DNA from 3 places in the Sinorhizobium garamanticum genome. Region 1 is predicted to be linked to each of the others. Evidence: riboswitches for the same ligand, from Rfam matches in the RefSeq annotation. Region 1 holds a riboswitch; each other region holds the start of a gene.
The links. A riboswitch is a leader RNA that binds a small molecule or an ion and turns the genes downstream of it on or off. The one in region 1 is predicted to bind cobalamin.

Region 1 (9,813 bases):
CGGTTTTTAGGGATATGCCGATGCGGACGCGCCATCATCGAATCGTTAGAAATCATAGAGTTGCAGAACCTTCTTCATGCATGTGAAGATGCATTGCGTGAGGGGAGGCGCCTTATCTCGCACCTCCCGGTCGCGGCTGTGTTCGGCAGCGTCGCGGTGCGGGCAGGTGTGCATCCTGTGCTTCTCACAGGAACCCAGCAGCGCCGCGTCGGCGGCGCGGGCAACTCCGCTTGACGCCACGACAGCAGCGCTTTTGCCTTCGCACGGTCCAGCCAATCCACTTCCTGTGCCGCGGCGCTGATGCTCCCTTTGAAAACCCCAATGCGAGTCATTCACGGTGCCGACGCACCGTAGCTGGATCCCTCTGACAAGCACATGGATGAGGTGGGTGTGGTGGCCGCACCCAACCAACTGACTTGTGACTTGGTGGGAGGCGGATTTTGGGCAGCGCGCATACAACTCAACTGACTTGGCCGGGCGGCTGTGCGCCGCAAAACTACTGACTTGATGATGTGGCTGCTCGTCAAACCTCGACGCCACGGCCCCTCACATCGCCTCGGCATGAAAACTCTTCGCCAGCCGATGGATCGCCTCGAAGTTGCGCGGGCCTGGCGTCGCCTCGACATAGTCGAGCACGACGAAACGGTCGTTCTTCACAGCGTCCACGTTCTTGAAGGCCGGGTTGCTCTTCATGAAGGCGATCTTCTCATTGGCGGTCACCTCGCCGTAATTGACGATGACCACCACTTCCGGATTGCGGTCGATCACCGGCTCCCAGGAGATCTCCGTCCAGCTCTTCTCGACGTCGTCCATGATGTTGACGCCGCCAGCCGCCTCGATCATCGCGGTCGGGATGCCGTAGCGCCCGGAGGTGAAGGGCTTTTCCTCGCCGGAATCATAGACGAAGACACTTGCCGGCCGCCGCTCGGCGCCCTTGATCCTGGCAGTGATCTCGGCAAGCTCAGCGCGGTAGCCCGCGACCAGCCCTTCCGCCCTGTCCTCGACGCCGAAGATGCGGCCGAGGTTCAGGAGGTCGATGAACATATCCTCCATCGTCGGCTTGCCCTTCGCCATGATGTGGATGCAGCTCTCGGTCAGCTCGTAGACCTTGATGCCGAAGGGCGTGAGTGTTTCCGGGGTCACCTCGCCGCCGACCTTCATGCCGTAGTTCCAGCCGGCAAAGTAGAAATCGGCGTCGGCATTCAGCAGCACCTCCTTCGTCGGATATTTTTCGGCGAGTTCGGGCAGCTCTTTGACGCCCTCGCGCAGGCGCTCGTCCAGCGTCTTCCAGCCGGAAACGCCGGTGTAGCCGACCATGCGATCCTGCAGCTTCAAGGCCAGCATCATCTCCGTCAGATTGACGTCGTTGGAGATCGCACGCTTGGGCGCGGCATCGAAGGTGACCTCGCGGTTGCAGCTCTTGACGGTCACGGGATGGGCAAGCGCGGGGGCTGCGGCAAGGACAAGCGCGCCGGCGGCAAAAAGAAATCTCTTCATCGGATGGCTCCTGTGGAACGGGAGGATCGCGCGGCGGGCATTGCGTCGGGCCGCGAGAGTGTGAAGGAAAAGCGGGAAACACGGCCCGCGGCATCGGCATGCGCGGTGGCATGAACGCCGAAGGCGGCAGAGAGCGCCGCGGGCTTCAGCACCATCTCCGGCGGGCCGAAGGCCGCAAGCCGCCCCTCCGTCAGGATCGCCACATCGGTCGCGAACTCGGCAGCGAGGTTGATATCGTGCAGCGTCGTGACGATCGTCAGCTTCAGCGTCTGCAACAGATCGAGGATTTCGAGCTGGTGGCGGACGTCGATGTGGTTGGTCGGCTCGTCGAGGATGATGATCCTCGGTTCCTGGGCAAGCGCCCGGGCAATCAGCACCCGCTGCTTCTCGCCGCCCGAAAGCGTGGCGAACTGGCGGCGTGCGAGATGGGTAAGGTCGAGATGTTCGAGCGCATGCGCGACCCGCTCGCGGTCGCCATCGCTCCAGCCGCTGATCCCCTCACGACGCGGGATCCGCCCCATCATCACGACGTCACGGACGCTGAAGGGGAAATCGCCCGGCATTTCCTGCAAGACAACCGCAATCGTCCTTGCCGCTTCGCGCGCACTCATCGCCCAGAGGTTCACGCCGTCGATCTCGATACGCCCGGCCGTCGGCTCGACCGCCCGATAGAGGCAGCGCAAGAGCGAGGTCTTGCCGGCGCCGTTCGGGCCGATGATCGCGAGCCGGCTGCCCGGCGCGATCGAAAAGCCGATATTGCGAACAAGCCGAAGGCCGACGCGCGGCCCCCATTCCAGCTTTTCGACGCGGAGGGCCGCGCCTGTTTCGAGGCAGCTCATGATACCCTCCCCGCGCTCATTGCAGCCGCCCCGCGGTCTCCTCGGAGACGAGGAGCGCCGCCGGTATGCGCGCAAGGCTCTTGCCGTTGAGATCCAAAGCGTGATGCGGAGAAGCGTCAAACGCCTTCCCTTCGGCACAGGCGGCGGCGAAGCTGACGAGATCGTCGATGTCTTCGTCCGGCGAGATGTCACCGAAAAGATAGGTCGCCTTGCCGGTCGCCTGGAAGGCGATGGTGCATGGCCGGGTGCAGGCCGCCATCGCGACAGTACCGGCGATCGAGAAATTCCCATCGAGCGGCCGGCCGAGCGCGGAAACGCTGCGGTTCAACTGCGCGAGCAGCTCGGCGCCGGGCCGGCATGGCCCACCGGTGAAGCGGCAATCGGTGCAGAGGGTTATCTTGTGTTGTCGGAAGTCTGAATTCGCCATGGCTTGTCTCCGCCGGGCTGGGCCGGAGAGAAAATGGCGAAGATGCAAGGAGACGGTTGCCCGCCAAGCAGAAGCCAGTTCTTTTCCATCGGAACACCCCGTCCGTTGTGGTTGATCGGTTCGATGGCAGGTCTCCTGGCTCGCGGGTCGCCGCGCATTCACGTCTTCCCGGCTTTTCGCCAGTGACATGGTGTGAATGCGCTTTCCGCTCACAGTTGCGGGGGCAGCCACGGTTTCGGCCCCTCCTGGGTCGTCCTCACCGTGTTCCCTTTTCAGCCGCTTCCGGATCACGAAAGCAGCACCATCACGCCCTTGGTGACATGAATCGCGGCGTGAGGCAACCGGCGGATGAGGTAAGCAAGGAGATATCAACATGGGTGGGTGTCTCGCAGTGGCCGCTCTTGTTACTAAATAACATTACGTCTCGCAAGACGAGAACGTCAGCGCGAGCGGTTATTGCGCTCCCGCACCAAAGTCCTTGGGCGGCGGAGACGCCTGACAGCGTGGAACAAGCACCTGCCTCACACCGAAAACAGGTTCTCCGCCATGAAATCCACAAAGACCCGAAGTTTGGGTGAGAGGTAGCGGCTGGAAGGCCAGAGGATGCGAAATGGACCGGAATGTTCGACGTGGTCGTCGAGCACGCTGACGAGCGTGCCGTCACCAAGCTGGCGGCGGATCCCGACATCCGGCAAGCAGGCGATGCCGAGCCCCTGCTCTGCCATATAGATCAGCGGCTCGATCGTGTTGACGACCGCCGTCGTCGGCAGGTCGATGTCGCTCTCCCCGCGCTTGAGCGGCCAGCGTTCGAGCTTGCCGCTGGTCGCGTAGCGATGCTGCAGGCAGGCATGGGATTTCAGGTCTTCCGGTGTACGCGGCACGCCCCTTCGCGCGAAATAATCGGGCGAGCCGACGAGCATGAGGCGAAAGGTGCCGAGCGAGCGGATCATCAGCCGCGAGTCGCTGACCTCCCCGGCGCGCACCACGGCGTCAAAACCTTCGTCGATCACGTCGACGAGCCTGTCGCTGAAATCGAGGTCGAGCTCGATCTCGGGGTAGGCGCGCATGAAGGCCGAAAGCGCCGGCATCATCAGCATACCGATGAGCGGCATGCTGACACGCAGCTTGCCGCGTGGCGCGCCCTGCGTCTGGGCAATCTCCTGTTCCGCCGCCTCGACCTCCGAGAAGATGCGCCGGCAGCGTTCGAGAAATAGCGCCCCTTCCGGCGTCAGCGTAATCGAGCGGGTCGAGCGATGGAGGAGGCGCACGCCGAGCCGTTCCTCCAGCCGTGCCACCGCCTTGCCGATCGCCGAGGACGATACGCCCAATTGCTGCCCGGCAAGCGTGAAGCTGCGGGCGTCCGCGGCCTGGACGAAAGCGTTGAGCGATCCGAGACTGTCCATCTACCAAACCCCATTTCGGACATTATTGCCCGATGTGCTCGGAATTGTAGCGCATTTTTCGGCTACATCGAGTGGCTTACCTTCAACGAACGCGGCAGGCCGGCCTTTCGGAGCCTCCTTGCCGTCCATGATTTCACTGAAGGAGAGGACCATGTCCCAGATTTCAACAGCACCACAGCACCACAACCGGTTCGACTATTCCGCCATCATCGATCGTCCGCCGCTCAACTGGCCCGGCGGCGCAAGGGTTGCGGTCTGGGTCGTGCCCAATGTCGAGCACTTCCTGTTCGACCGGCCCTCGAGTTCCATCACGCAGCTGACCGCCGGCTTCGTGCCCGACGTGCTGAATTATTCGTGGCGCGATTTCGGCGCCCGTGTTGGCATCTGGCGGCTGATGGAGGTGATGGAGAAATATGGGGTCAAGGGTACCGTGGCGCTCAATTCCGACGTCTGCGACCACTATCCGCGCATCATCGAGGCCGGCAAGGCGCTTGGCTGGGAATGGATGGGTCACGGCACCAACAACTCGACGATGATCAATGGCCAGCCAGAGGAAGAGGAGCGCCAGATCATCAGAACGGTGATCGAAACGATCGAGCGACGCACCGGAAAGAAGCCACGCGGCTGGTTGAGCCCCGGTCTTACGGAATCGCACCGCTCGCTCGACCTCCTCGCCGAAGCCGGCATCGAATATGTCGCCAACTGGGTCAATGACGAGCAGCCCTACCCGATGCGGGTGAAGAACGGCTCCATGCTGTCGCTGCCCTATTCGGTCGAGATCAACGACTTTGCCGCCTTTCTCGAACAGGGCCAGAGCGGCGAGGCTTTTGCGCAAACGATGCGCGACCAGTTCGACGTCCTCTACGAGGACGGCGCGAATACGGGCCGGGTCATGGCGATCTGCCTGCATCCCTTCCTGATAGGCCATCCCCACCGCAGCAAGCATTTCGCGAGCGCGCTGGCCCATATCACTTCGCGTCGCGAAGTGTGGCTCGCGACCGGTGGCGAAATCGCCGACTGGTACAACAGGAACTATCTGGACCAAGAGACGGCCCCTGTCGACCGTCAATATGCTAGTGCAGCGGCCAGACCCACATCAGCATCGGCACGGCAACGAGCACGATGACGGCGGAGAGCGGCAGGCCGAGGCGCGGATAGTCGCTGAAGCGGTAGCCGCCCGGTCCCATGACCAGCGTGTTGCACTGATGGCCGATCGGGGTGAGGAAATCCGAGCCCGCGCCGATCGCCACCGCCATCAGGAAGGCATCCGGCTTGTAGCCGAGCGCGGCGGCAAAGCTCGCGGCGATCGGCGCCATGACGAGCACCGTAGCGGCATTGTTGAGGAAGGGCGTGACCGCCATCGCGGCGATGAGGATGAGCGCCAGGGCGCCGCCCGGCGGCAGGTCAGCGGCGATGCCGCTCAGCCAGCCGGCGATCAGGTCGGAGCCGCCGGTGGTGCGCAAGGTGTCGCTGACCGGAATCAGCGCCGCGAGCATTACGAGGATCGGCCCGTCGACCGCACGGTAGACGTCGCGCAGCGGGATGACGCGGAAGATGACCATGGCGAGCGCCGCCGCGAAGAAGGCAACCGGCACCGGCACGACGCCGACCGCCGTCGCCCCCATGGCGGCGGCCAGCACGATGAGCGGCACAGTGGCGCGGCGGATGGTGCCGAGCAGGATTTCCCGCTGGGCGAGCGGCAGGCAGCCGAAATCTTGCAGGAAGGGCGGCAGGTCGCGCCGCGTCCCCTGCAGCACGACGATGTCGCCGGCCTGCAGCCGGATACTGCCGAGCCGCTGCTTCAGCCGTTCGCCCTGGCGGCTGACGGCAAGCAGGTTGATGTTGTGATTGTTGAAGAGCGCAAGCCGCTGCGCCGACATGCCGATGAGCGGCGAGCCGCTGGCGATCACCGCCTCGATCGCCTCGATATCGGCCGGCGCCTTGCCGTTGTTGGATGCGGGCAGACGGTCGCCGGGAATCCTGAGCTTCGCCTGGGAGACGATGCGGTCGAGTGCCGCCGGCCCGCCTTCGAGCAGCAGGATATCGTCCGCCTCGATAATAGCGTCCGGCAGCGGCGCCAGGTGCGTGCCGCGGCGGAAGATGGCGATGACAACCGCGCCGCCGTCACCGAGCTTGACGAGATTGCCGAGCGGCTTGCCGATCATCGGCGAACCGGGCACGACGACCGCCTCGGAGGTATAGTCGGTGATCTCGATCGCCTGGTTGACGGAAACCTGCTGGCTCTTGCGCTCCGGCACCAGCCGATAGGCGAAAAGCAGGAACACCGCGCCGACCAGCGCCACAGACGCGCCGACCGGGGTGAAGTCGAACATGGTGAAGCTCTCGCCGGTCAAGTCCTGCCGCATCCTCGACACGACGACATTGGGCGAGGTGCCGACCTGGGTCATCAGCCCGCCGATCAGCGAGCCGAAGGCCATCGGCATCAGGAAGACCGAGGGCTGGACATTCGACCGCCGGGCGAACTGGAACGCGACCGGGATCATGATCGCCAGCGCCCCGATATTCTTGATGAAGGCGGAAAGCACCGTGACGGTGACGACGAGAAGCGCAAGCTGCGCCCTTACCGACTTAAGGTCCGGCAGGAAGCGCTGGATTGCCGCATCGACGACGCCGGAGCGGGCGACACCGGCGCTGACGATCAGCGCGCTGCCGACGATGATGACGATATCGTCGCTGAAGCCGTCGAAGGCATGGTCGAATGGCACGATGCCGACCGCGACCGAGAGCATCAGCGCCGAACAGGCGATGATATCGTAGCGGAAGCGGTCCCAGATGAAAAAGGCCATCATGGCGCCGATGACGAGAAACGAAAGCGACTGTTCGGCGGTCATGAGCAGTACCTGAAGCAACGCGGATCGTACGAGGCCTCTACTGCATTTTTCCTCAAATCGAAACTGATTAAAGGAATAAAAACACGCAGCGACGAGTCCGATCCACTACATCCTCCAAAGCGTCTATCGAATGCAACTGAAATACCGACAGATTCATGTCGCAGCGCCGTGGATCACAAGAAACTCAACCGAAACTCGTTGGTTCCTTTGATCGTTGTTGAAGAAGGAATATGATGCCGCAGCCAGTTTAACGTGTATCAACGGCCCTTCGCGCAACGGAGAGGACGCAATCGCCGGAGCCAAGGAAAAAACAACCATGAAGACCGCCCTGCCCGCGATTTGCGCGGGTCTCCTGCTCGCCACCTGCGCCTCCACCGCCCCGCCGTCGGTGGGCTACTCGCGCAATCTCGAGCCGATTCCGGGCAGCATCACCTATGGCGGCCAGCCGCGCACGCGGCTCACCAAGGCCCCTGTCGGCAGCATCGTGCCGCACCGGTTCCGCGACAAATTCGGTCGCCAGGTCTCCGAAACCTACGTCATCGAGCCCGACCGTTCCCTGCGGCTGATAAGCCGCCGCATCGATTATGACCTTTTGACCGACCGGTAAGAGGGAAGAGGAAAACCGCGCGCGGTTTCTCCGCGCCGTGTCTACTGCATGATTCCTTAAATCGGAATCGATTTACGGACAAAATCATGCAGAAACTCAAAGCTCTACAGCGACCTTTGCGCGTCTGATTAGACGCGCGGCGCTGTAGAAGTATTGTGATTGAGAGGATCGCCATGAAGCATGCCTTGCCCGCCCTCTTTGCTGCCGTTCTGCTTAGCGCTTGCACGACCACCAGCCGGCCGCCGTCGGTCGGCTATGGGCGCTACCTCGAGCCCATTCCCGGCAGCATTACCTATGGTGGCCAGCCGCGCACCAAGCTGACCAAGGCGCCGGTCGGGAGCATTGTGCCACATCAGTTCTTCGACAATTTCGGCCACCGGGTCTACGAAACCTATGTGATCGAACCGGACCGCTCGCTGCGGCTCGTCGGCCGCCGCATCGACTACGAAATCTTCGGCGACATGGACCGTTGATGTTCGGTACGGACAAGGCAACACCGAGGACCGCACGATGAAACTTGCTTCTCTCACTTGCGCCGCCGCGCTCCTCCTTGCGGCCTGCACCGCCACGGCGCCCGAACTGGAGCCGATCCCCGGTAGCATCACCTATGGCGGCCAGCCGCGCACGAAACTCACCAAGGCACCGGTCGGCAGCATCGTGCCGCACCAGTTCTTCACTCAAGGCGGACTGGCCCGCGAGACCTATGTGATCCAGCCGGACCGCTCGCTGAAGCTGATCCGCCGCCACATCGACTACGATTTCATCACGAGACACTCCCGCTGACAGCGAAAGAAATGCCGCCGGACACCATGTCCCGTTCGGCAGCCGGCGGCTGGAGCGATTCCGACGATTTAAGGAAACCTACCGTCGGCTCCGGACGGGAACCCTGCGCTTGCAGAGTGCGTTATTTTGCGAGGCCGACGTTTAAGCCGCTTCCAGCGCATCACCCGGGCCACTTCGAGCGACGAGAAAAAGCCATGAGGACCCTCCTGCCCGCGATGTCGGCTGCCATCCTGTCCGCGATGCTGTTCGCTTCGAGCTTGAGCAGTTGCACAGCCACCGCCGTCACCTTCGGCTATTCGCCCTATCTCGAACCGATACCCGGCAGCATCACCTATGGCGGCCAGCCGCGGACAAGGCTTAGGAAGGCGCCGGTCGGCAGCATCGTGCCACACCAGTTCAACGATCGCGCGGGGCGCACCGTCTACGAGACCTATGTGGTTGAGCCCGACGGCTCGCTCCGCCTCGTCAGCCGGCGCTACCGCTACGATTTCTTCGGCTTAGACTGATTTTCACACGCGCCCACAGCGCCCGAGACCAGGCCGCCGCTTCCGTAGGGAGGGTCCGCAGCGAGTTTCTTCAGCGAAAGCAGTCCCCCGCCATCCCCTGTGAAGGCGGCGCACCTGACCGGAGAGCATCTCCCCTTGTATTTTACGAAAAGCCGGCCTGGCGGAACCAGTCCTTCACGCCCGCCAGCACTTGCGCCTGGGCGGCGTCGAGCGTCGTGGCATGACGGAAATCGTCGCTTCCGGTTCCGTTGCAATGCCAGATCGTCCAGGCCCAGTCTCCGCGCGCCTGACGCTTCAAGACAAAGCCCATTTCATGGTCACCAAGCTTGGCGCAATAGGCATCCGCCCGTTTCTGCACCCATGTCAGATTGATGTCGGCGACAGTCACCATCCCCTTGGTCCCTCCCCCGGTGAAAAGGTAACCACAATCGCCTCGATCGCGCCCATGGAATTTTAGCGAGATGACATGTAGTCGGCCCGATATCCACAGCCACCGCGAACCTGGCGAAACTCTCGTTCGCGGCAAACGCTTGCCGCAAAGAGAAACACAACCTGGACTATTGTTCCTCCGCGTTTCGGACCGGCTCAGCCGCAACCATGACGGGCACCGCAAGCCGCCAAACTCGGTGTATCCGATTCGGCGGCGGAGCGAATCACTGGTTGCGACCTACCCACCGCGCAACAACACCAGCATCCGCTTCGCCGCGTCCGCAAAGGTCACCCCGAGCGCCGCGCCGCCGATGCCGATGACGCCGAGCGCACCCATTCCCATCAGCTTCCATTTCCGCACGTCCTCGGTCACCGGCTTCATGTCGGCAATGTCTTCCTTGGTCAGCGACATCGCCCCTTCGAGGGTACCCACCCGCTCGAAAAGTTCGTCCATGCGGCGGATCGTCGAG
Region 2 (9,813 bases), 210 kb from region 1:
GCCCGGGCCCTTCCGTCGCTTGCTGTTTGCCATGTTAACCCAAAACTTCGCCTTGACGTTGCGCTGTTACGTCAAGGCCCTATGATGTGGGAGAAACAGGAGTTGGCGGTCGTGAATGTCCTCGAAGAAGGGATCGCGCGCCAAAGCAGAAGAGACAAGCGCCAGTGTCCCGGAGTTTCGTGTCCCGGAAGCTCAGATGTGCGGCGGTCGCCTTGCTCCCGGCGCTGCTGGCGATGGCTGGCGGCGCGTCGGCCTCGACCGTTTGTGAACGCCTGAATGCACGGCTGACCGATCTTTCTACGGTCGTAACCCCGACGGCCAATCTGCGCGATTTCACCGGTGCCGTCTCCCGCCAGAACATCGAGCTCCGTCGGGCGAAGAACGAGCGACGCCGGATGGAGTGCAGCACCGGTAGTGTGGTCGTCATTGGTGGCGACAACGACGGGGCATGCGCGGCACTGGATGAGACCATCGCCCGCATGGAGGATAACCTTCAAAGGCTCAAGGCGCACCGCCGCTCGTTGATATCGGTCGACACGGGTGACACGCGCCGGCGCATTCTCGCGGCCTTGGAACTGAACGGCTGCTATGACGAGGCCAACGAGTTCCCGGATCCAGTCGACGAGCAGGACGAGTTCGCCAGCGTGGCGGTCGATGATCCCGAGCTCCATCGCAATATCCTCAGGGATCTTCCGCCGGACAGCGAAGATTATCCGTTGCTGAGTGACGACACCGAGATGCAGGACTTTCCGTTGCTGCACGAGGAGCCCATGGGCAGCCTCAGGACAATGTGCGTGCGCACCTGCGACGGGGCCTTTTTCCCGATCTCGTCAAATGCGACCCCGGCGGATTTCGCGCGGGACGCCGAGCTTTGTCAGGCACGTTGCCCTGATGCGCAGACGGAACTCTACTACCACGTCCTCGCCACGGAAGAGAGCGACCAGATGGTCTCGGCCTTGACCGGAAGGCCCTATACCGAGCTGCCTACGGCATTTGCCTACCGGGCGCGCGGGGTCGGTACGCCAGGGGTTTGCGGCTGCCGGATCCCGAATGGTGCTGTCAACCAAAATGCCGGCAAGGCGACGACAGGAAGCGAACCGTCGGTCATCACGATCAATGGCGACCGGAAGCCGGCTGCGGAATCAGCACAAGCAAAGCCCGTGCGGGAGAGGCCCTACGACCCCGCGAAAAGCAAGGTTCGTGTCGTCGGCCCGGCATTCCTGCCGCAAGAGAAAAGCGCGATCGACCTGAAGCATCCGCTCGGCCCGGGCTACCAGCCGATCCAGGACAATTGAGGCCATCTGCCACAGAAATATCGCGCTACCGACCTGCCCGCATGCTCTCTACAGCCGCGCGTCTTATCAGACGCGCAAAGGACGCTGTAGCACTTTGAATTGCTGCGTGTTTTTATCCTTAAATCAGCTACGATTTAAGGAAACATGCAGTAGGCAGTACAGATCTTCCATCTGAATTGAGGCGATTCATCATTTCTGGTCGCCCCACGATTCCTCGAAGACAAGGTCCTCGAGCGGCAGGCGCTGACGCCATCCCTTTACTGCGAGTTCCGGCTGCTGATAGAGCCGATCGACGAAACCAAGGCAGAGCCAGGCGACGATTTCGATGTGCTCGGGTATGCCGAGGATCGACTTGATCTCCTGCTCGTGGAAAATGCTGACCCAGCCGACGCCGACACCTTCGGCGCGTGCGGCGAGCCAGAGGTTCTGGACCGCACAGACGGTCGAATAGACATCCATCTGCGGATTGTGCGTCCGTCCGAGCACGACCGCTCCACCGCGCGTGCGATCGCAGGTGACGCAGATGCTGAGCGGTGCCTTGTGAATACCTTCAAGTTTCAGCGAGCGGTATTGCGCCTGTTTCTCGCCAGAGAACATCAGCGCCGCCTCCTCGTTGGCGCGCTGGAACGCCCTCCAGACCTTCTCTCGCGTCTCCTTCTGACGGACGAGCACGAAGTTCCAGGGCTGCATGAAGCCGACCGACGGCGCCTGGTGGGCGGCACCAAGCAGACGGGTGATGAGATCGTCCGGCAGCGGATCGGGAAGGAATTCGTCACGCACGTCGCGGCGTGTTTCAATGGCGCGGTAGACGGCGGCACGCTCGTCCGGCGAAAAGGCTCCGGCCGCCGTCAGGCAGCCGCTCGGGTCAGGCAGCATCGTTCGATCCCCAACAATGCACAACCTCCCGCCGTCCGCGCGGGGCCGGTCTATCTCGCCAGGCCGGTCTTCTGACTCTGGTTCATCCGGTCGCGCAGCCTTCCCAAATCACTTGAAGATTCAGTGGCAATGTTCTGAGTGAAACTCAGAATTTCTCTTCGCGCTACCGTCCCCATCACAGCGTTGGGCACGTTCCGGACTTGCACCGGCTTCCCGATTCTCCCGCCGTGGCGGGCACCTGACGGCCGCATATGGGCACAGCCACCGGCGAAAGGCAAGACGAGCCGAACGGCTCGCCTTGCCCCAAGCCTTCGCACGGCATGGAGAACCGCCGCCGCGTCAGAGTGGCGCCGCCGGATGCGGGGAGCCGTCATAGGCGCCCCAGATCGATTGGTCGAAGCAGATCACCGAACCGGTCATCAGGCCGGATTCCGCCGAGGAGAGATAGGCGCAGGCGCGTCCGACTTCGGCCGGATCGACAAGGCGGCCGAAAGGCTGGTCGGCCGCCGCCTTTTCGAGCCAGTCCGCCGGCGCGTCATGATATTCGCGCTGGATCCGATCCTCTCCTTCCGACGCCATCCAGCCGATGTTGAGGCCGTTGACGCGGATGCGATTGCGCAGAAGCGCATAGGCCGTGTTCTTGGTCAGCGTCTCCAGGGCGCCCTTCGACGCGCAATAGGCGGCAATGAAGGGCTGTCCCGCTTTGGCCGACATCGAGCCGATATTGACGATCGTGCCCTCAGTCTTCTCGCGCCGCATTACCTTCACCGCTTCCTGCATCAGGAAGAAGGGCGCGCGCACGTTGACCGCGAACATGCGGTCGAAGAGTTCCGGCGTGGTGTCGAGGATCGTGCCGCGGTCGGTGATGGCCGCGGCATTGACCAGCGCGTCCACCCGGCCGAATTCACTGTCACAAGCCGCAACAACCTTGCGGGCATCCTCGACCCGCTCGAGATCGGCCGCCACGTAAACCACCTTGGTGCCGGTCGCCTTGCCGATCTCGGCTGCTTTTGCCTCGCCCTTGGCGGCGTTGCGCCCGCAGATGACGATGCCGGTCGCGCCCCGTTCGGCAAAGAGCGCCGCGACCGTCGCGCCGAGCCCTTGCGTGCCGCCTGTCACGATAGCGATCTTGCCATCGAGACGGCCATAATTCCTGCTCATGAATCTCCTCCTTTATTGCGGTTTCAAGCCCCCGCATTCGAAGCGTCGGGAGCATCGTGGCGTTACTCAGCTTCTCTTTTTCTCCGCCTGCGCGGCCAGTGCTTCCACGAAGGCTTTGGTCTCCCAATCGGCCGCTAGCGCTGCATGCATCAGTTGTGCCTGCGTCTTCGGCGCCAGGCCGCCGAGCGGCGGGTCGCGATCGAGATTGGTCGGGAACGAATAGCCTTCGGCGCAGCAAGCAATCGCGTTGGCAATCTCGCCGGCCGAGAGCCTTCCGTCCGCGGCAAGGGCCTTCAGCGCCGGATAGAGCACCGCGCACATTCGCTCTCGATCGACCGTTTCCATCGCGCGTCCAAAGGCGGAAGAGACCTGGAGGAGATTTGCGACGCGCTTTATGTCTTTTGAGCGATTGGTGCCGGCCGCATGGAAGAGCGCCGGGTTGAAAAACACCGCATCGCCCCTCTCCAGCGGAAGCTGAACGTGATTCTCGTCGAAATATGCTTTGAACTCCGGCCTGTTCAGCGCGAGATAGCCCGGCACATAGCTCTGGCTGTAGGGCAGGAACAAGGTCGGCCCGCTTTCGAGCGGCATGTCGCAATGGGCAACGGCGCCTTGCAGCGTCAGGACTGGCGAGAGCTTGTGCACATGTGCCGGATATTGCTCGATGATCGCCGATGTCTGGAAGCCGAGGTGATAGTCCCGGTGCGCCGACTGTGCCGCGCCGCCCGAATTGACGCGGTTGACCTGCGCCGTCATCTGGTAGCTCGGCCCGAGCCATGCTTCGCTGACGAGCGCGACGACCGCGTTGGCGTAGTAGGCCGCGAAATTTTCAGGAGAGCGCAGGCAATGTTTCTCCAGTGAATTCCAGATGCGGTCGTTGGCGCCGGGCTTGGCGAAATGGTCGCCGCCGCCGCTGTTTGTGCGGTGTTGCTCCTCGATGATCTCGTCGAAGATTAGGCTTGCCTCGTCGATAACGCTCGTATCGGCGAAGGCGCGCTTGAATACCGCGACGCCCGGTCCTTCGGCCAGGACCTCGCAAATCTCCGCCAGCGCCGCGCGCCGGCCGTCATCCGTCCTGCAATCGGCGACGAGGCTGGCGCTGTCATAGAACAGGACGTTCTTCTGGCAATCGGCCGCATGCGGATAGTCGGCCGGATTGGTGCGGCGTTCGACCTCTGCGCGGAACGCCTCGATGTTGCAGGAATCCTCCGTCAGCCAAACGCGTCCGATACGCCTCCTCGCCGTGTTGTCGGTCTTCATCGGCTTCTCCTCCTACTGCATACTTCCTTAGATTGCAGCCGATTTAAGGATAAAACATGCAGCAATTCAAAGTGCCACAGCGTCCTTTGACAAGAGGCGCGGCGCTGTAGAGAGCTGCGTGCTTGCCGCCTTCCATCAACTCGACCGCACTTGCATACGGCATTTCGCACCATTATGCGAAGAAGAAGCAATCGCTGGCTCCGGAAGCCAACGCCTTTCCGCGGTCGAAGTGATCACGCCTTACAAACTGCCGGCTGGCTGACGCCGCAGCTAGGCGGCGTCCACGCTGCGAAGGAGTCACTCAGGCTTATATCGCACGAACGCAAATGCCTCGGCCGTCGGCGACCAGTTCGGGACATTCATCGTCCCCTGCCCGCCGAAGAGCTCGAACAGCACCCGCGCATTGCCGCCTTCCGGATCCATCAGGCGAAGCCTGACGTCAAGGTCGCGCGGGTGATCGAAGACATCGCCGTCATAGGAGAGCACCAGCAAGTGCCGGCCATCTGGCGAGGGATGCGGAAACCAGTCGCCATAGGGGCTGTCGGTGATGCGTTGCACATCGCTTCCGTCTGGGCGAATCCGCCAGATCTGCATCCGGCCGGTGCGGCTCGAACTGAAATAGATCCAATGTCCGTCCGGCGACCAATCCGGCCCGTCATTGCGCCCTTCGCCGTGGGTCAGGCGGCGCTCCTCGCCGCCATCGACCGGGATCGTGTAGATGTCGAAGACCTGATCGCGGATACCGCAATAGGCAAGTGTCCGCCCGTCCGGCGACCAGCCGTGCCAGTAGGACGGCAGATTAGGCGTTACCAAACGGGGCACACCGCCCCCGATCGGCAGGACATAAATCGCCGACTTGCCGAATTCGCTTTTGTCGCTGATGACGAGCGTTTGGCCATCCGGGGAAATGCCGTGGTCGTTGTTGCACTGACGGGCAAAGCCGGTGTCGATCTCAATCGGTTCGGAACCGTCGAGCGCAAGACGATAAAGCCGGCCGTCGCCGTTGATGACCAGATAGCGTCCATCCGGCGACCAATTCGGCGCCTCGACCAACCGCTCCGTCTGCCAGACTATACGCGTCTCGCCGCTGCCGACGTCGAAGATCTCCACCGAGCTGCGCATAACTACCCCCTGTCACGGAAGCGATTTGTAATCGGATAGCGCCGGTCGCGACCGAAGTTCTTCTTGGTGATCTTCACGCCAGGAGCCGACTGGCGGCGCTTGTATTCGGCGATGTAGAGCAGATGCTCGACGCGATGGACGGTTGGTTCGTCATGTCCGCGGGCGACGATTTCCTCCGTGCTCATCTCCTTTTCCACCAGGCACTCGAGAATGTCGTCGAGCACCGGATAGGGCGGCAGCGAGTCCTGATCGGTCTGGTTCGGCCGAAGTTCGGCGGACGGCGCCTTGTCGATGATGTTCTGTGGAATGACTTCCCCGGAAGGCCCGAGCGCGCCCGGCGGCACCGCGCCGTTGCGCCAGCGCGAAAGCGCATAGACCTGCATCTTGTAGAGATCCTTGATCGGGTTGAAGCCGCCGTTCATGTCGCCGTAGAGCGTGGCGTAGCCGACCGACATTTCGGACTTGTTGCCGGTCGTTACCACCATCGAACCGAACTTGTTGGAGATCGCCATCAGGATCGTCCCGCGCGTACGGCTCTGGACGTTTTCCTCGGTGATGCCGGATTCGGTGCCCTCGAACGCGTCGGAGAGCGCACTCAGGAAGCCCTCGACCGGCTCTTCGATCGCAACGATGTCGTAGCGGCATCCGAGCGCCTTGGCGCAGGCCTCGGCGTCCTTCAGCGACTCCTGCGAGGTGTATCGGTACGGCAACATGACGGTGCGCACTCGTTCCTCGCCAAGCGCGTCGACGGCGAGCGCTGTGCAAATCGCCGAGTCGATGCCGCCCGAAAGGCCGAGCACAACATTCTTGAAGCCGTTCTTGTTGACGTAGTCCCTGAGTCCGAGCATGCAGGCGCGGTAATCGGCCTCGTCGCTTTCCGGTATGCGTGAATTGAGCCCGTTCTCCGCGGTCCAACCCTCCTCGCCTCGCCGCCATTCGGAGATTGCGACAGCTTCCTCGAACTGGCTCATCTGGAAGGCGAGCGACTTGTCCGCGTTGAAGGCGAAGCTTGCACCGTCGAAGACCAGTTCGTCCTGACCGCCGAGCTGATTTGCATAGATCATCGGCAGGCCCGTCTCGATCACTTGCTTCAGGACGACCTGATGGCGGACATCAACCTTGCCGCGGTAATAGGGTGAACCGTTCGGGGAAAGCAGGATTTCGGCGCCGCTTTCCTTGAGTGTTTCGCAGACGCCGAGATCACCCCAGATGTCCTCGCAGATCGGTATGCCGATACGCACGCCGCGAAAGTTGACGGGACCGGGCATTCCTCCTGCATCGAACACCCGCTTCTCGTCGAACTCGCCGTAGTTCGGCAGGTCCACCTTGTCGCGGATCGCAATGATCTTGCCCCCGTCCAGGACCGCGATCGAATTGTGACGGAGAGCGCCGGCCTGACGCGGAAAGCCGATGACGACGCCCGGGCCTCCATCAGCCGTATCGGCGGCGAATCTCTCGACAGCCTGCAGGCAGGCCTTCAGAAATGCCGGTTTCAGAACGAGATCTTCCGGCGGATAACCGGAAATGAAGAGTTCGGTGAACAGGAGCAAATCGGCGCCCTGGCGCGCCGCGTCCGCGCGCGCCTCGCGCGCCTTCGCCAGATTGCCGGCGATGTCGCCGACGGTCGGATTGAGCTGGGCCACGGCAATCCGTAGCGTTGAGGGAGCGGCTTTCTGTGCAGTCATGAGCGGGGCCTGTGGTCTTGTCTCAGCGAGTACTTCTGACATACGCCCTGTTCTTACCGCATACCGCGATAAAAAACCCACCGCCAATCGCGAACAAATCAAAGATTCCAAAAAATTCTGCATTTCCCGCCCTTTACACGGCGCGGCAACGATCTTTTCACGCACGTGGAACTTGCACCCATCCCAGCTGGTTTAGCCATTCATCCCCTGTTCAAGATGACAGTCGTATGACAGTTGGACGAAAGATTTATGAAATTGGAGACGCCGTTGGCCAGTATCGATTCAGCCGCCGCGAGACGCTCCCAGACCGTCATCGACAGGTCTGGGTCCTCCGTCAGAAACGCCAAGGCGCTGGCCGGCACGCGCAGCGCGTTCTTCTCTCTCTTTATTGCTGCCGCGCTCGTATTCGCAGTCGAACTGATCGTGCGCCAGTCCTTTGGCGAAACCATCGCCTATTTCATCGATCCCATGCGTCCCGCCGGGACGACGATCGCTGTCTTCTTCCTGGTTCTGCTTGCCGTCGATGCACTCTTCGGCCGTGAGCACAAGGCGGCCCTCCTTGTCGTGCCGCTCGCGGTTTTGCCGGCCTTCATCAGCGAGCAGAAGCAGGTCTTCCTCTCCGATCCGCTTTATCCGACCGATTTCCTTTTCGGGCGGCAGATCATGGAATTGATGCCCGTCCTTGTTAAGGACCGCCCTTGGACCGCCGTCGCAGTCGTCGTCGGGCTGATCGCTATGATCGCCACCATCGGCCTGCTCCTGCGCTATGCCTGGCGGAACTTTCCCAAGCTTACGCGCAGGGAGCGTGTCGTTCGCATGGCCTTTGCCCTGCCGCTGCTCGTCGCCTTCTGGCACATCATGGACTACAACCAGTTCTCGTGGATCCGCGACCGCTTGCGGGTGATCCCGATCATGTGGGACCAGACCGAGAACTATCGCCACAACGGTTTTGCGCTCGCCTTCGCGATCAACCTGCCGATGGCCAATGTCAACGCGCCGGCGGGCTACATGGCCGATGCGATCGACCGCATTCCGGTCAAGCCGTTGCCTGCCGGAACGACGCATCGCGGCAAGCCGGACGTCATCGTGGTCATGAGCGAATCCTTCTGGGATCCGACTCGCCTGCCGAACGTGAAGCTTTCGCCCGATCCGATGCCGACGGTCCGCGAAATGCAGGCGGGGAACGTCTTCTCGCCGGAATTTGGCGGCATGACCGCCAATGTCGAATTCGAGGCGATGACCGGTTTTTCGAATGCCTTCCTGCCCTATGGCAGCATTCCCTACCAGCAATATATCCGCAATCCGATCCCCTCGCTCGCGACCTTCTTCCGCAGTGAAGGCTACGTCGCGCGCGCCATCCATCCCTTCCAGGGCTGGTTCTGGAACCGCACCGCCGTCTACAAGGCTTTCGGCTTCGACACGTTCCGCTCGGAAGAGAACTTGCCGGCGATGCAGAAGCGCGGAATCTTCGCCTCGGACGAATCGCTGATGAAGGAAATCATCCGCCAGGCGGATGCCATGGAAGACCCCTTCTTCTTCTTCACGGTCACCTTGCAGGGTCATGGCCCCTACGAGCCGAACCGCTACGCGAAGAACACGATCAAGGTCGAAGGCAATCTCCCCGAAGGCGACCGCCAGGTGCTCGCCACCTTTGCCCAGGGCATCAAGGAAGCGGACGAAAGCCTGAAGATGCTGATGGAGTGGGCCAAGAAGCGTGACCGCGAGACGATCATCGTGCTCTTCGGCGATCATCTGCCGCCGCTCAACACGGTCTACACCAACACGGGTTACATGAACGACGTGACCGCCTCGCGCAAAGGTTCGAAGGAACAGATGAAGGCGCAGCACGAAACGCCGCTCGTCGTCTGGTCGAACAAGACAGGCCCGAAAAAGAACATCGGGACGATCAGCCCGGCCTTCCTTTCCTATCAGATCCTGAAGCAGGCCGGTTACGAGCACCCCTATTACACCGGCTTCCTGGGCAAGGTTTACGACCAGTACCGCGTCATCGATCGCTATATGGTGGTCCGCAAAAACGGCAAGGACATCGCAGAGTGGTCGCGGCGGCCGAAGATTCCCGCGTCGCTGCGCGATTACCGCTTCCTCCAGCACGATATGATGTTCGGCAAGCGGTTCAGCACGGAACGCTTCTTCAAGTCCCATGCCGAACTCTTCCCCGTCGGTTCCTGAATCCCGACGGCCGGGGCGCGAACGGCCTCGGCCGCCGCCCTCCCGCCGTCCTCCGCGCGACAACTGAGCAGCCGCTCTTTCGCGCACGACAGGGGTCGCTGCCAGAAAACCGCTTCACAGCTTTCCGGCACCGTCCTAAATAGCCTCCGAGCCATTTCCGGAGGCCAACATGCCGCATCTCAACGAAATTTCCCAAATCCTGTTCGGCAAACCCAGCAGCCAGT
Region 3 (9,813 bases), 1.3 Mb from region 1:
CGATCGGCTGGCTGCATTTCGCGGTCAGCGACAAGATCATCATCACGACGCGGCTGCACCCGCTGCGCAGCCTCGACCGCGTGAAGGCGGCCGTCGAGAAAAGCGCCAAATGCAACCGGCCGATCGACCTCTTCGAAATGCTGGTTGTCGAGTTCCAGAGAACGTTGATCACACTCGTCCTGGAACTGACCGAAGAGTTGAATGTCATCGAGGATCATGTCTACGGAGAGGCTGGCCATAGGCAGCAACCAGGGCTGGCACCGCTGCGCAGGACTGTGGTGCGACTGCATCGGCATCTGCGGACCATTCTCGCCCTCTTGCGGCGGGCCGGGGCATCGGAGGAGGACGAGGTGCCGCCGGGTTTCATCGACGCGTCCGAGAGGCTTTCCGATCGACTGGAGGCGGTAGACCGGGATGTCTTCGCACTCCAGGAACGCGCGAGGCTTCTGCACGAGGAAATCGACAGCAAGATTTCCTCGGAGACCAATCGGCATCTTTATATTCTGTCGCTGATGACGGCGTTCCTTCTGCCGCCGACGCTGGTGACCGGTTTCTTCGGCATGAACACGGGAGCCCTGCCCTTCGCCGATGGAAGCGGCACGCTCTACGCGGCGTTGATCATCGCCTTCTCCATGGGCCTTGCCTGGCTCATTCTCCGCCGGATCGGCATTCTGTAGGACACAGCGGTGTTCGCAGTGGAAAGGCCGCAACTCTGCGGCCTTCGTCATCCGGCTTTTAAGTCAGGTCGCCTCAGCTGTAGGGCGAATAGCACTGCCGCCGCGAGCCGCCATAGGGCTGATAGGTATTGTCATAAGCCCTGTAAGAGCGATAACGGGCATAGCACCATTCGACGTGCCTGTTGCCATAGCGAACAACCGGCGGACGGGCGACCGGTGGACGGACGATCGGTCCGCCGATAATCACGCCAGTGCCGAAGGCTCCCCTTGGGTACCACCAGCCATCGTAATAGCGATAGCCAGGGCGATAGTAACGATAGCCGCGGTAGCCGTTGTAATAATAACGGTCGCCGTAGCGATAATATCCGCGCGGCCGGTATTGGACGTCGGTGACTTCGCTCTCAGCTTCGATTTTTGGAGGCGTGGGTGTGAAAGCCTGCGACGGTGCGGCGGACGTCGCCAGCAACAAGGCGGCGAACGCCGCCGAGAGCCACTTCCCAGTCATTGTCTTCATGGTTTCCTCCATGACCGAAAGCCAGAAATCAACGGCGGAGGACGCATAAGTACCGGGTTTTTTCCCTCTTTTTGGAACATGCAGCCGGCGATTGCACCTCGCCATCGCAACACTTAGTGGACGGATGGCGGGATGAAAACCGCCTCGGCAAGGATTTTGCCGGTCAGATCGGCCACAATCCAAAGCCGAACTTGCGCATGACGCTTCTGCTGGAGGTCGGTGTACAGGAGCGATCGTCTCGCGCAGGATCGACAGGGGGCTGAGATTTACGACCTTTTAACGCTAATGTCGGCAATCTCAGAGAATGGAAAAGCGGGGACTCTCGATCTGGGGGATGATCTTGCGCCTGGCGGCCCTTATGGGCCTGACCTTCGCGGCGGTGCATGTTCACGCGCGTGATCTCGAACCCTGGAAGCAGCGGCAGAACGCCATCATCGTCGATGCCTATGAATTGAACAGCATCGACTGGGAAGCGATGCTGAAGGACAAGCGCATCGTCGGCTTCATCGCGAAAGCCTCCGACGGCCTGCCCGAAAGTTTTTCCTGCACCGGAGATCATGGCGGCGATACGGTCGCCCATTGCAAGACGATGTGGCGCAAGTACGCCGTCAGCCGCGAACTCTACCAGACGCGCCGAATGATCGCCCGCTCGCACGGGCTGCTCTGGGGCGCCTATCATCTGGCCCGGCCCGGAAATCCTGTCGATCAGGCCAACCATTTCCTCGACTATGCCGATCCCCGTGACGACGAGGTGATGGTCCTCGACCTCGAGGGGATCGATCCGGAAAAATTCATGTCGCTGGAGGACGCCGCCATCTTCGCCGGGCATATCAGGGCCCGCACCGGCCGCTACCCGATCCTCTACACCAACCACATCACCGCGAAATACATCGCCGCCAACCGTTACAAGCACCGGCTGTTGTCGCGTCTTCCGCTCTGGTACGCCCGCTATAAGCCGGACATCCGCACGGTCTTTCCGATGGGGAACTGGGACAGCTACGCCCTCTGGCAGTTCTCCTCTTCGCACAATTGTGGCAAGCGGCGCTGCCCCTACCGGGTGCCCGGCACGCTTAACGATATCGACGTCAACGTCGCCGCCATGTCGGCCTCCGCGCTAAAGGCCGTCTGGGCACAGGGCGCCCTGCTGCCCGAGAAACCGCCGGTGTTGACCGTTGTCGCCTCGGCGACGCGCGGGACGGCGCCGGCGGCCAGCGCCAAGGCGGTTGTCTCCCTCGATCGGCCTGCCTTCCTCGTCAGCCGCGCGACGGCCGCAAGCAAGTCCGGCAGCGGCGTCGACATGACCGTTACCGGCTCGATTGCCGTAAAAGCAGCCGAAGCACACCTGCCCCACCAGGCGGAGCGGCGCTAAGGCCCCGTTCCAGGAAGCCGCGGCCCTTACGCCTCGATCTGCACGTCGCCGAGCGGCCGCGAGCAACAGGCAAGGATGTAGCCTTCCTCGATCTCGTCATCGAGAATGCCGCCATTGTGATTCATCTCGACATCGCCGGCGACCTTCATCACCCGGCATGTACCGCAGATGCCGCCCTCGCAGGCAGCGCCGATCCGGACGCCGTTGGCGCGGGCCGCCTGCAGGATGGTTTGACCTGGCACGACCGTCACGTCCTTGCCGCTCATGGTGAAGGTTACCCGCGCCGCCTCCGCCGAGGCCCCGGCGCCGGGTCCGGCGCGCACCGCAAGCTCCTCGGCCGCCGGTGCAGCGGCAGGCTGGAAGCTCTCTTCGTGATAGCGCACCATATCGAAGCCGGCGCCCTTCAGCATCTCCCTGACGCCGCGCATGAAGGGTTCAGGCCCGCAGCAAAACACCGTCCTCTCCAGGAAGTCCGGCGCGAGCAGAGGCAATTTCGTCGCATCGATGCGACCACGCAGCCCGTGCCAGCCGTGGCGCGCCTCATGACCTTCGACGAGAAACCCGAGATTGAGCCGCCGCATTTGCCGGGCGAGAACCTCCAGTTCGGAGCGAAACAGGAGATCCTCCGGCCGGCGCGCGCAGGAAATGAAGGTGACGTCCGTGTCGGGCGCGCAGTCCGCCATCCACCGCGTCATCGACATCATCGGCGTGACACCCGAGCCGGCCGAGACAAATAAGTATTTCTCACCCGGATGGCGAACGAAGCTGAAATCCCCGAGCGGCCCGAGCGCCTTCAGCCTCATGCCCGGTTTCAGATTGTCGAACATCCAGCGCGTGCCGATGCTGTCCGGCTGCGCCTTGACGGTAACGGCAACCGAGAGCGGACGGGATGGCGAGGATGACAGCGTGTAGGTGCGCATCACCGGTTCATCGCCGACGGGCAGTTCCAGCGTGACGAACTGCCCCGGCAGATAACGGAACCAGGCAGGTTTGTCCGAGCGGAAGGTGAAGGTCATCACGTCCGTGGTCTCGACCACGGACGATATGCATTCAAGCATATGCTGCCGATCGATCCACGGGTGCAACTCATCGAAATGGCGGAAGGAAGAGCCCATTTCCATGGTTATGCCACCCGCGAGAGAGGAGCTACGTCGCCCTGCAGCCGGCTCTGCATGAAGTTGCAGTACCATTCGACGAACTGCATCACGCCGCCCTCGTGCTCGGCCGAATACGGGCCTGGCTCATAGGCCGGCGAGCGGACGCCAAAGGCGTTTTCCTCGACGATCTGGCGATCCTGGTCGTTGGTCTCGGTCCAGACGTGGATGAGATCCTCGATGGTGTAGTCGACACCTTCGACGGCATCCTTGCTGACCAGCCATTTGGTGGTGACCTGCGTCAGTTCCGGCCCGAGCGGCAGCACGCGGAAGGTGATCGCGTGATCGCCGAGCACATGGTTCCAGGTGGTCGGGTAATGGAAGAGCAAGAGCGTGCCGATCCCGCGCTCGCTGACGCCCGCGGAAAGCTGTTTGCGGACCGCCGCGTGTCCGGACATGGTGTAGCTCTCAGCCCCGTTGATCAGCGGCATCCGCGTCATCCGGAACTGGCCGGTCGGCGCAATCCTGAAGGTGCTCGGAAGCCCCGCTGCCTCGCACCTTTCCCAATGGGAGCCGATCTCCGGATCATCCATCGCACCCTGGACACCGGTCACCGTCGGGGCTTCCGGGTAGGTGCGGCAAAGCTCCGGATGGTTGGCAGCGCAATGATAGCACTCGCGGTTATTCTCCCAGACAAGCTTCCAATTGCCCTTTTCGACGATCGTGCTCTCATAGGCGACCTTGGTTTCGCCAAGGCGATGCGGCGCGAGGTAGGCTGCGGCCGTTTCACGGAACGGCTGGAAGTCCATCGGCTGGTCGGCGAGGCTGATGAAGATGTAGCCGCCAACCGTTTCGCAATGGACAGGCTTCAGGCTGTGCTGAGCCGGGTCGAAGCCTTCGGGCATCTGCCGCGCGAAAAGCAGCTTGCCGTCCAGTTCGTAGGTCCACTGATGATAGGGACAGACGAGCTTGGCCGATGAGCCCTTGTGCTGCGTGCAGACGCGCGAGCCGCGGTGGCGGCAGGAATTGTGGAGCGCCCGGATCGTTCCCTGCCGGTCGCGGACGACAACGATCGGATAGTCGCCGACCTGAACGGTAAAGTAGTTCCCGGCTTTCGGAATTTCGCAGTCGTGGCCGATGAAAAGCCAGTCCCTGTACCAGATGTGCTCGAGGTCTTGCCGGTAATAATCCGGGTCGGTATAGAAGGCCCGGTCGAGGCTATAGCCCTCACGGCGGTTTGTGAGCCGGCGCAGCATATCGTTCTGAATGTCCATGTCCTGTCCTCGTTCATCAGTTCGGAGAGGCAGGACAGGAACCGACGCCGACAATGATGCCGGCGCGTCAAAGGCTCCGATCCGGCTGCCCGCCGCAACCAGTTACGGTCGATTTTCGTCCCAAGGCTGGTTTCCGGGCTCTGGAGCGGCCCCAGAGGGACCCGCCCGGCGCCTTCCCGGACACACCGTCCAGTGGCCTTTTGCCGTGGCTTTCGCTCCACCACCGTTGCGGGGGCAGCGCCGGGATCTGACCGGCTTCCCAATTCTCCGCCCTCCCTGGAGCGGCACCTTGAGTGTTCATATCTAAGCGCGCGCAGTGTCTTTCCATTTGCCGATTGACGACATCCGCTTCCGGAAAGACGACACGATATTCTCGTGTTCAATCGCGAAGCAGCCATCAAGATTATTCATTATAAACAATGTGATAGTGGAAAATTTAAGCAATTGGCGATTTTTTCGGCAGCGCCATCTCCGGCACGAAGTGGACCGGCCATTTTGCGACATCGTCCCGAGCGAGCGCCATCGACGAATGCGTTTGAAAAATCATCTGTTAACCGTGAGGGGCTAGCATTCCGAGACGGATCACTTCTTTTCGCGTGCAGGATGGCGCCGACGCTAATGGCAAAGCTCAGATATTATGACGCCGCCCCGAGAGCCTCGCTGCCGGCGCCGAGGACCACACCACATGCGGAGTTCCTCCGAACCGGACGGATCGACCGCCGACGGCACTGGGTAGCCGAGCAGCGGCGCTATCTGACACATGAGGAAGTCGCCGAGCGCACGGGGCGGAAACTGGCGGCGGCCGGAGAGACCACCCACAAGCGGCTCAACGCTTTCCATGCATCGATCCAGTTTCCGAGGATGATCTTTCACCGCACGCTGCCGAACAGTCCGCATCTCGGCTACTGCCATGTGACCGCCGCGAAAACGCATCTCGAGCCTTCTCACGACATCACCTGGGCCTTCTATTTCGCGAACTTCTTCTCCGATCTCGGTGACGAGACCCATTTCTTCGATCGAATACAGCGGCGTTATTCGCGTATGTACTTCGCCGTGGCCATCGAGCCCGGCGGAGACGAAGGGCAGATGGTCATCAACCGCAATGTACGGGGCAACGGCCTGATCTTCCGGACGCAGGACCCGAAGGTAGCGCTGAAGAACGTCCTGATGCTGGGTGCACGGGACGACGCGCTGCGCCAGATCATTCGCAGTCTCTGACCCAAGCTTGGTCGGCATCTCTTTTACGCATGTCGTCATCCCAAACCGCTGCACACTTTGGGCGACATGCGGTCCTTGCTTTTATGCATGCCGTTGTCCCAAAACTGCTGCACACGTTCGGGCGACATGCATTGACGAAGAAAATCGTTCTGTTTTGCCGGCACGTCCGTTAAGGAAGCGTCGGAAAGGGCAAACGGGACCGCCATGGCCGAAATCATCGACACACGCACAGAGCCGGACCGGGCGATCGGGCAAGCCTGCGCCGTTCTTTCCCAGGGCGAGCCGGTCGCGATCCCGACGGAGACGGTTTACGGCCTTGCGGCGGACGCGACAAACCCCGACGCGATCAGCCGCATTTACGAGATGAAGGGCCGGCCCCGTTTCAATCCGCTGATCTGCCATGTCTCGGATATGGCGATGGCCGAGGCGCACGTAACGTTCGACCCGATCTCGCGCCGGCTTGCGGAGGCCTTCTGGCCGGGGCCTCTAACTCTTATCCTGCCGCAACGGCCGGAAAGCACCGTCCATGCACTTGCTTCGGCCGGCCTCGACACGCTTGGCATTCGCATGCCCGACGGCTTTTCACGGCAGGTGATTGCTCACTTCGGACACCCGCTTGCAGCGCCGAGTGCCAACACGTCCGGCAGGATCAGCCCGACCAGCGCAGCCCATGTGCAAGCCGACCTCGGCTCCAAGCTGAAACTCATCCTCGACGCCGGCCCGGCTGAAATCGGCCTGGAGTCGACGATCATCAAGGTTGAAGACGGCACGCTGCGGCTCCTCAGGCCCGGCGGGTTGGACGCCGGTGAGATCGAGAAACTGACCGGGCGCGAGGTCGTGCGGCCCGAAAACGCTGGCGCGACGATCGAGGCGCCCGGCATGCTTGCGTCGCATTACGCGCCGGGTGCAGCCGTAAGGTTGAATGCTGAGGAAGTGCGGGCGGGAGAGGCGTTGATCCGCTTCGGCGGCAGGTCGCTTCCCGGCGAGGGCGAAGCGACGATCGTGCTGGACCTGAGCCCCCACGGCAACCTTCGCGAGGCGGCCGCCAACCTCTTCGACTACATGAAGCGAGCGGATGCAAGCGGCGCTCGGACGATAGCCTTCGGGCGCGTTCCGGAAGAAGGTCTCGGGGAAGCAATTATCGATCGCCTGCAGCGGGCGGCAGCGCCTCGATCACGATGATTTTGCGTCCAATCGACCCAAAATCATAAACGGGATCGATTCTAATAAGTTAGAGCGGGATGCGGGCGGAAAACCGTGCACACTTTTCCTCATCCCGCTCTAGAGGCTGAACAATTCGCAGGAAAACGAGGGAACGATCATGACGACCATACTTTCTCCCGAACTGATCGCCTCTTTCATCGATATCGTCGGCAGCGGCCATGCACTCAGCAGCCCGGCGGAAACCGCGCCTTATCTCGTCGAATCGCGCGGGCTCTATCACGGCACCACGCCGCTCGTCCTCAGGCCAGGCTCCGTTGATGAAGTCTCGCGCATTATGCGCCTGGCAAGCCAAACGCGTACCGCGATCGTCCCGCAGGGCGGCAATACCGGACATGTGGCCGGCCAGATTCCCCGCGAGGGAAAAGCCGACATGGTTCTTTCGCTCGAGCGGCTGAACCGCATCCGCGACATCGATCCCGTCGGCAACATCATCGTGGCCGATGCCGGCTGCATCCTTGCCGATATCCAGAAGGCGGCGGACGATAATGGGCGCCTCTTTCCGCTGTCGCTCGGCTCTGAAGGATCCGCCCGGATCGGCGGCAATCTCTCGACCAATGCCGGCGGCACGGCCGTGCTCGCCTACGGCAATATGCGCCAGCTCTGCCTGGGGCTGGAGGTCGTGCTGCCGACCGGCGAAATCTGGGACGGATTGCGGCGGTTGAAAAAGGACAACACCGGCTACGATCTTCGAGATCTCTTTATCGGCGCAGAAGGAACGCTCGGCGTCATCACCGGCGCCGTCTTGAAACTATTCCCGAAGCCGCTTGGCCATCAGGTAGCATTTGCCGGCCTTAACAGCGTCGAGGATGCGCTTGCCCTTTTCGACCGGGCTTCGAGCCTCTGCGGCCCGGCTCTGACGGGCTTCGAGCTGATGCCGAGAATAGGTATCGAATTCACCACGGGACATATTCCCGGCGTGCGCGATCCGATGCCAACGGTCCATCCCTGGTACGCGTTAATCGATATCTCCACCTCGGATTCCGCCGAAAGTGCAGAGCGCATGATGCAGGGCGTGCTCGAGGCGGGCATCAGCGATGGACTTGTCGAAAACGCCGTCATCGCGACGAGCGAGGCGCAGCGCAAGGCGCTGTGGCACATGCGCGAGAGCATGTCGCCGGCACAGAAACCGGAAGGCGGCTCCATTAAGCACGATGTTTCGGTGCCCGTGTCGAGCATCCCCGCCTTCATGGCCGAGGCCGATGCCGCCATCATGAGAGCGATACCCGGGGGCCGTATATGCGCCTTCGGTCACATGGGCGACGGCAACATCCATTACAATATTTCCCAGCCGGTCGGCGCCGACAAACAGGCCTTCCTCGACCGTTGGCGTGAGATAAACGCCATCGTCCACGTCATCGTGCTGAAGCATGGCGGATCCATCTCGGCGGAGCACGGCATCGGTCAATTGAAGCGCGATGAGCTTGCGGAAATCCGCCCGGCAATCGAGATCGAACTGATGCAGCGCATCAAGCATGCCTTCGATCCTGCAGGCATCATGAATCCCGACAAGGTGCTGCGCTCAAGCTCTGCGTGATCGATTCCGGATGCAGGCAGAAAAGCGCTCCCCCCGCTAACCGCCCATCCTGAGCTGTGTCAGTTGCATCAGCGTGTCGGCACTGATGCCGAAACCACTGCTGCCTGACAGGATGGTGGCTGCGGCGGAGACATCGGTGTTGTTCTCGACGTCATAAAGCGCGGTGAAGCGCTGCAAGAGTTTTTCGAGCTTCTCGGGATCGTGGAGATCCTCGATATTCATCACACGCTTGATGTATTCGGCTTGAATATCGATGTCGCTGCTTGCCATCTCCTGCGGGATGCTGAAGGCGGTTCTGACCACCTGCATCAAGGCGCTGTCGGCAAGAAGGTCGTAAACCGTGTTGACCTCCGAGGCCATGCGCTTGAAATAGAGCGCCAAGCGGACACCGGCATTGTCCTCGCCGGCGTTTTCTTCCAGCGTCTGGTTGAGGTAAAGATCCATCGTCGCAATGATGCCGCGCCGGGTCTGGATCTCGCCTGCGGCTCCGCGAGCAAGCTTTCCTTCAATGTCGAAATTGAAAGACGCCACGATCTCGCGATAGCGGGTATCGCTCACCGTGTTGATAAGGCTTTCCGGATCATCGAGATCGGAAACAAACATCTCCCTAAGGTAGCTGGTCTCGACGGTCTCAGGATCGATGCCCGCGGCGACAAGGACGAAATCGACCAGGCGCCGATTACCGAGCAAGTCGTCGAGCGTTTCGATCTTCTGCATCTCGGCACTGTAGTATTTGGCCTCTTCCTGCGCCTTGGCCTTGTCTTCGTCGGTGCCAAAGCGGCTCTTTTCGATGACATAGGCCTTGGATGTATTGAGGATTTCGGCCTCGGACTGTGCAAGTTTCGGCGCGCCAAGCGAGCCGTCGGGCTCGAAGTTGAACGCCTTCGCAAGCTTCACGTAACGCTCGTC

Region 2: linked by a shared signal. The riboswitch ahead of bluB (5,6-dimethylbenzimidazole synthase) and the one ahead of PZN02_RS15280 (DUF1636 family protein) in region 1 are both predicted to bind cobalamin.
Region 3: linked by a shared signal. The riboswitch ahead of PZN02_RS01645 (aromatic ring-hydroxylating oxygenase subunit alpha) and the one ahead of PZN02_RS15280 (DUF1636 family protein) in region 1 are both predicted to bind cobalamin.

The regions. Positions count from the first base shown of each region.
Region 1 is NZ_CP120373.1:3,241,959-3,251,771, reverse strand. Features, by position in the region: gene PZN02_RS15290 (ABC transporter substrate-binding protein) at 547-1,497, opposite strand; gene PZN02_RS15285 (ABC transporter ATP-binding protein) at 1,494-2,336, opposite strand; gene PZN02_RS15280 (DUF1636 family protein) at 2,353-2,763, opposite strand; cobalamin riboswitch at 2,872-3,084, opposite strand; gene PZN02_RS15275 (LysR family transcriptional regulator) at 3,285-4,166, opposite strand; gene PZN02_RS15270 (polysaccharide deacetylase family protein) at 4,318-5,292, shown strand; gene PZN02_RS15265 (SLC13 family permease) at 5,240-7,018, opposite strand; gene PZN02_RS15260 (hypothetical protein) at 7,335-7,625, shown strand; gene PZN02_RS15255 (hypothetical protein) at 7,799-8,098, shown strand; gene PZN02_RS15250 (hypothetical protein) at 8,136-8,408, shown strand; gene PZN02_RS15245 (hypothetical protein) at 8,648-8,914, shown strand; gene PZN02_RS15240 (hypothetical protein) at 9,057-9,305, opposite strand; gene PZN02_RS15235 (DUF1515 family protein) at 9,582-9,813, opposite strand, start outside.
Region 2 is NZ_CP120373.1:3,450,774-3,460,586, reverse strand. Features, by position in the region: gene PZN02_RS16315 (DUF2865 domain-containing protein) at 234-1,295, shown strand; gene bluB (5,6-dimethylbenzimidazole synthase) at 1,485-2,171, opposite strand; cobalamin riboswitch at 2,216-2,428, opposite strand; gene PZN02_RS16305 (SDR family oxidoreductase) at 2,511-3,332, opposite strand; gene PZN02_RS16300 (phytanoyl-CoA dioxygenase family protein) at 3,399-4,592, opposite strand; gene PZN02_RS16295 (TolB family protein) at 4,890-5,714, opposite strand; gene PZN02_RS16290 (NAD+ synthase) at 5,717-7,399, opposite strand; gene PZN02_RS16285 (LTA synthase family protein) at 7,667-9,589, shown strand; partial or broken gene PZN02_RS16280 (DUF1003 domain-containing protein) at 9,759-9,813, shown strand, end outside.
Region 3 is NZ_CP120373.1:328,264-338,076, forward strand. Features, by position in the region: gene PZN02_RS01625 (transporter) at 1-677, shown strand, start outside; gene PZN02_RS01630 (BA14K family protein) at 751-1,182, opposite strand; gene PZN02_RS01635 (glycoside hydrolase family 25 protein) at 1,496-2,560, shown strand; gene PZN02_RS01640 (FAD-binding oxidoreductase) at 2,587-3,681, opposite strand; gene PZN02_RS01645 (aromatic ring-hydroxylating oxygenase subunit alpha) at 3,684-4,928, opposite strand; cobalamin riboswitch at 5,036-5,235, opposite strand; gene PZN02_RS01650 (DUF6656 family protein) at 5,547-6,146, shown strand; gene PZN02_RS01655 (L-threonylcarbamoyladenylate synthase) at 6,351-7,328, shown strand; gene PZN02_RS01660 (FAD-binding oxidoreductase) at 7,468-8,904, shown strand; gene PZN02_RS01665 (DUF1217 domain-containing protein) at 8,941-9,813, opposite strand, start outside.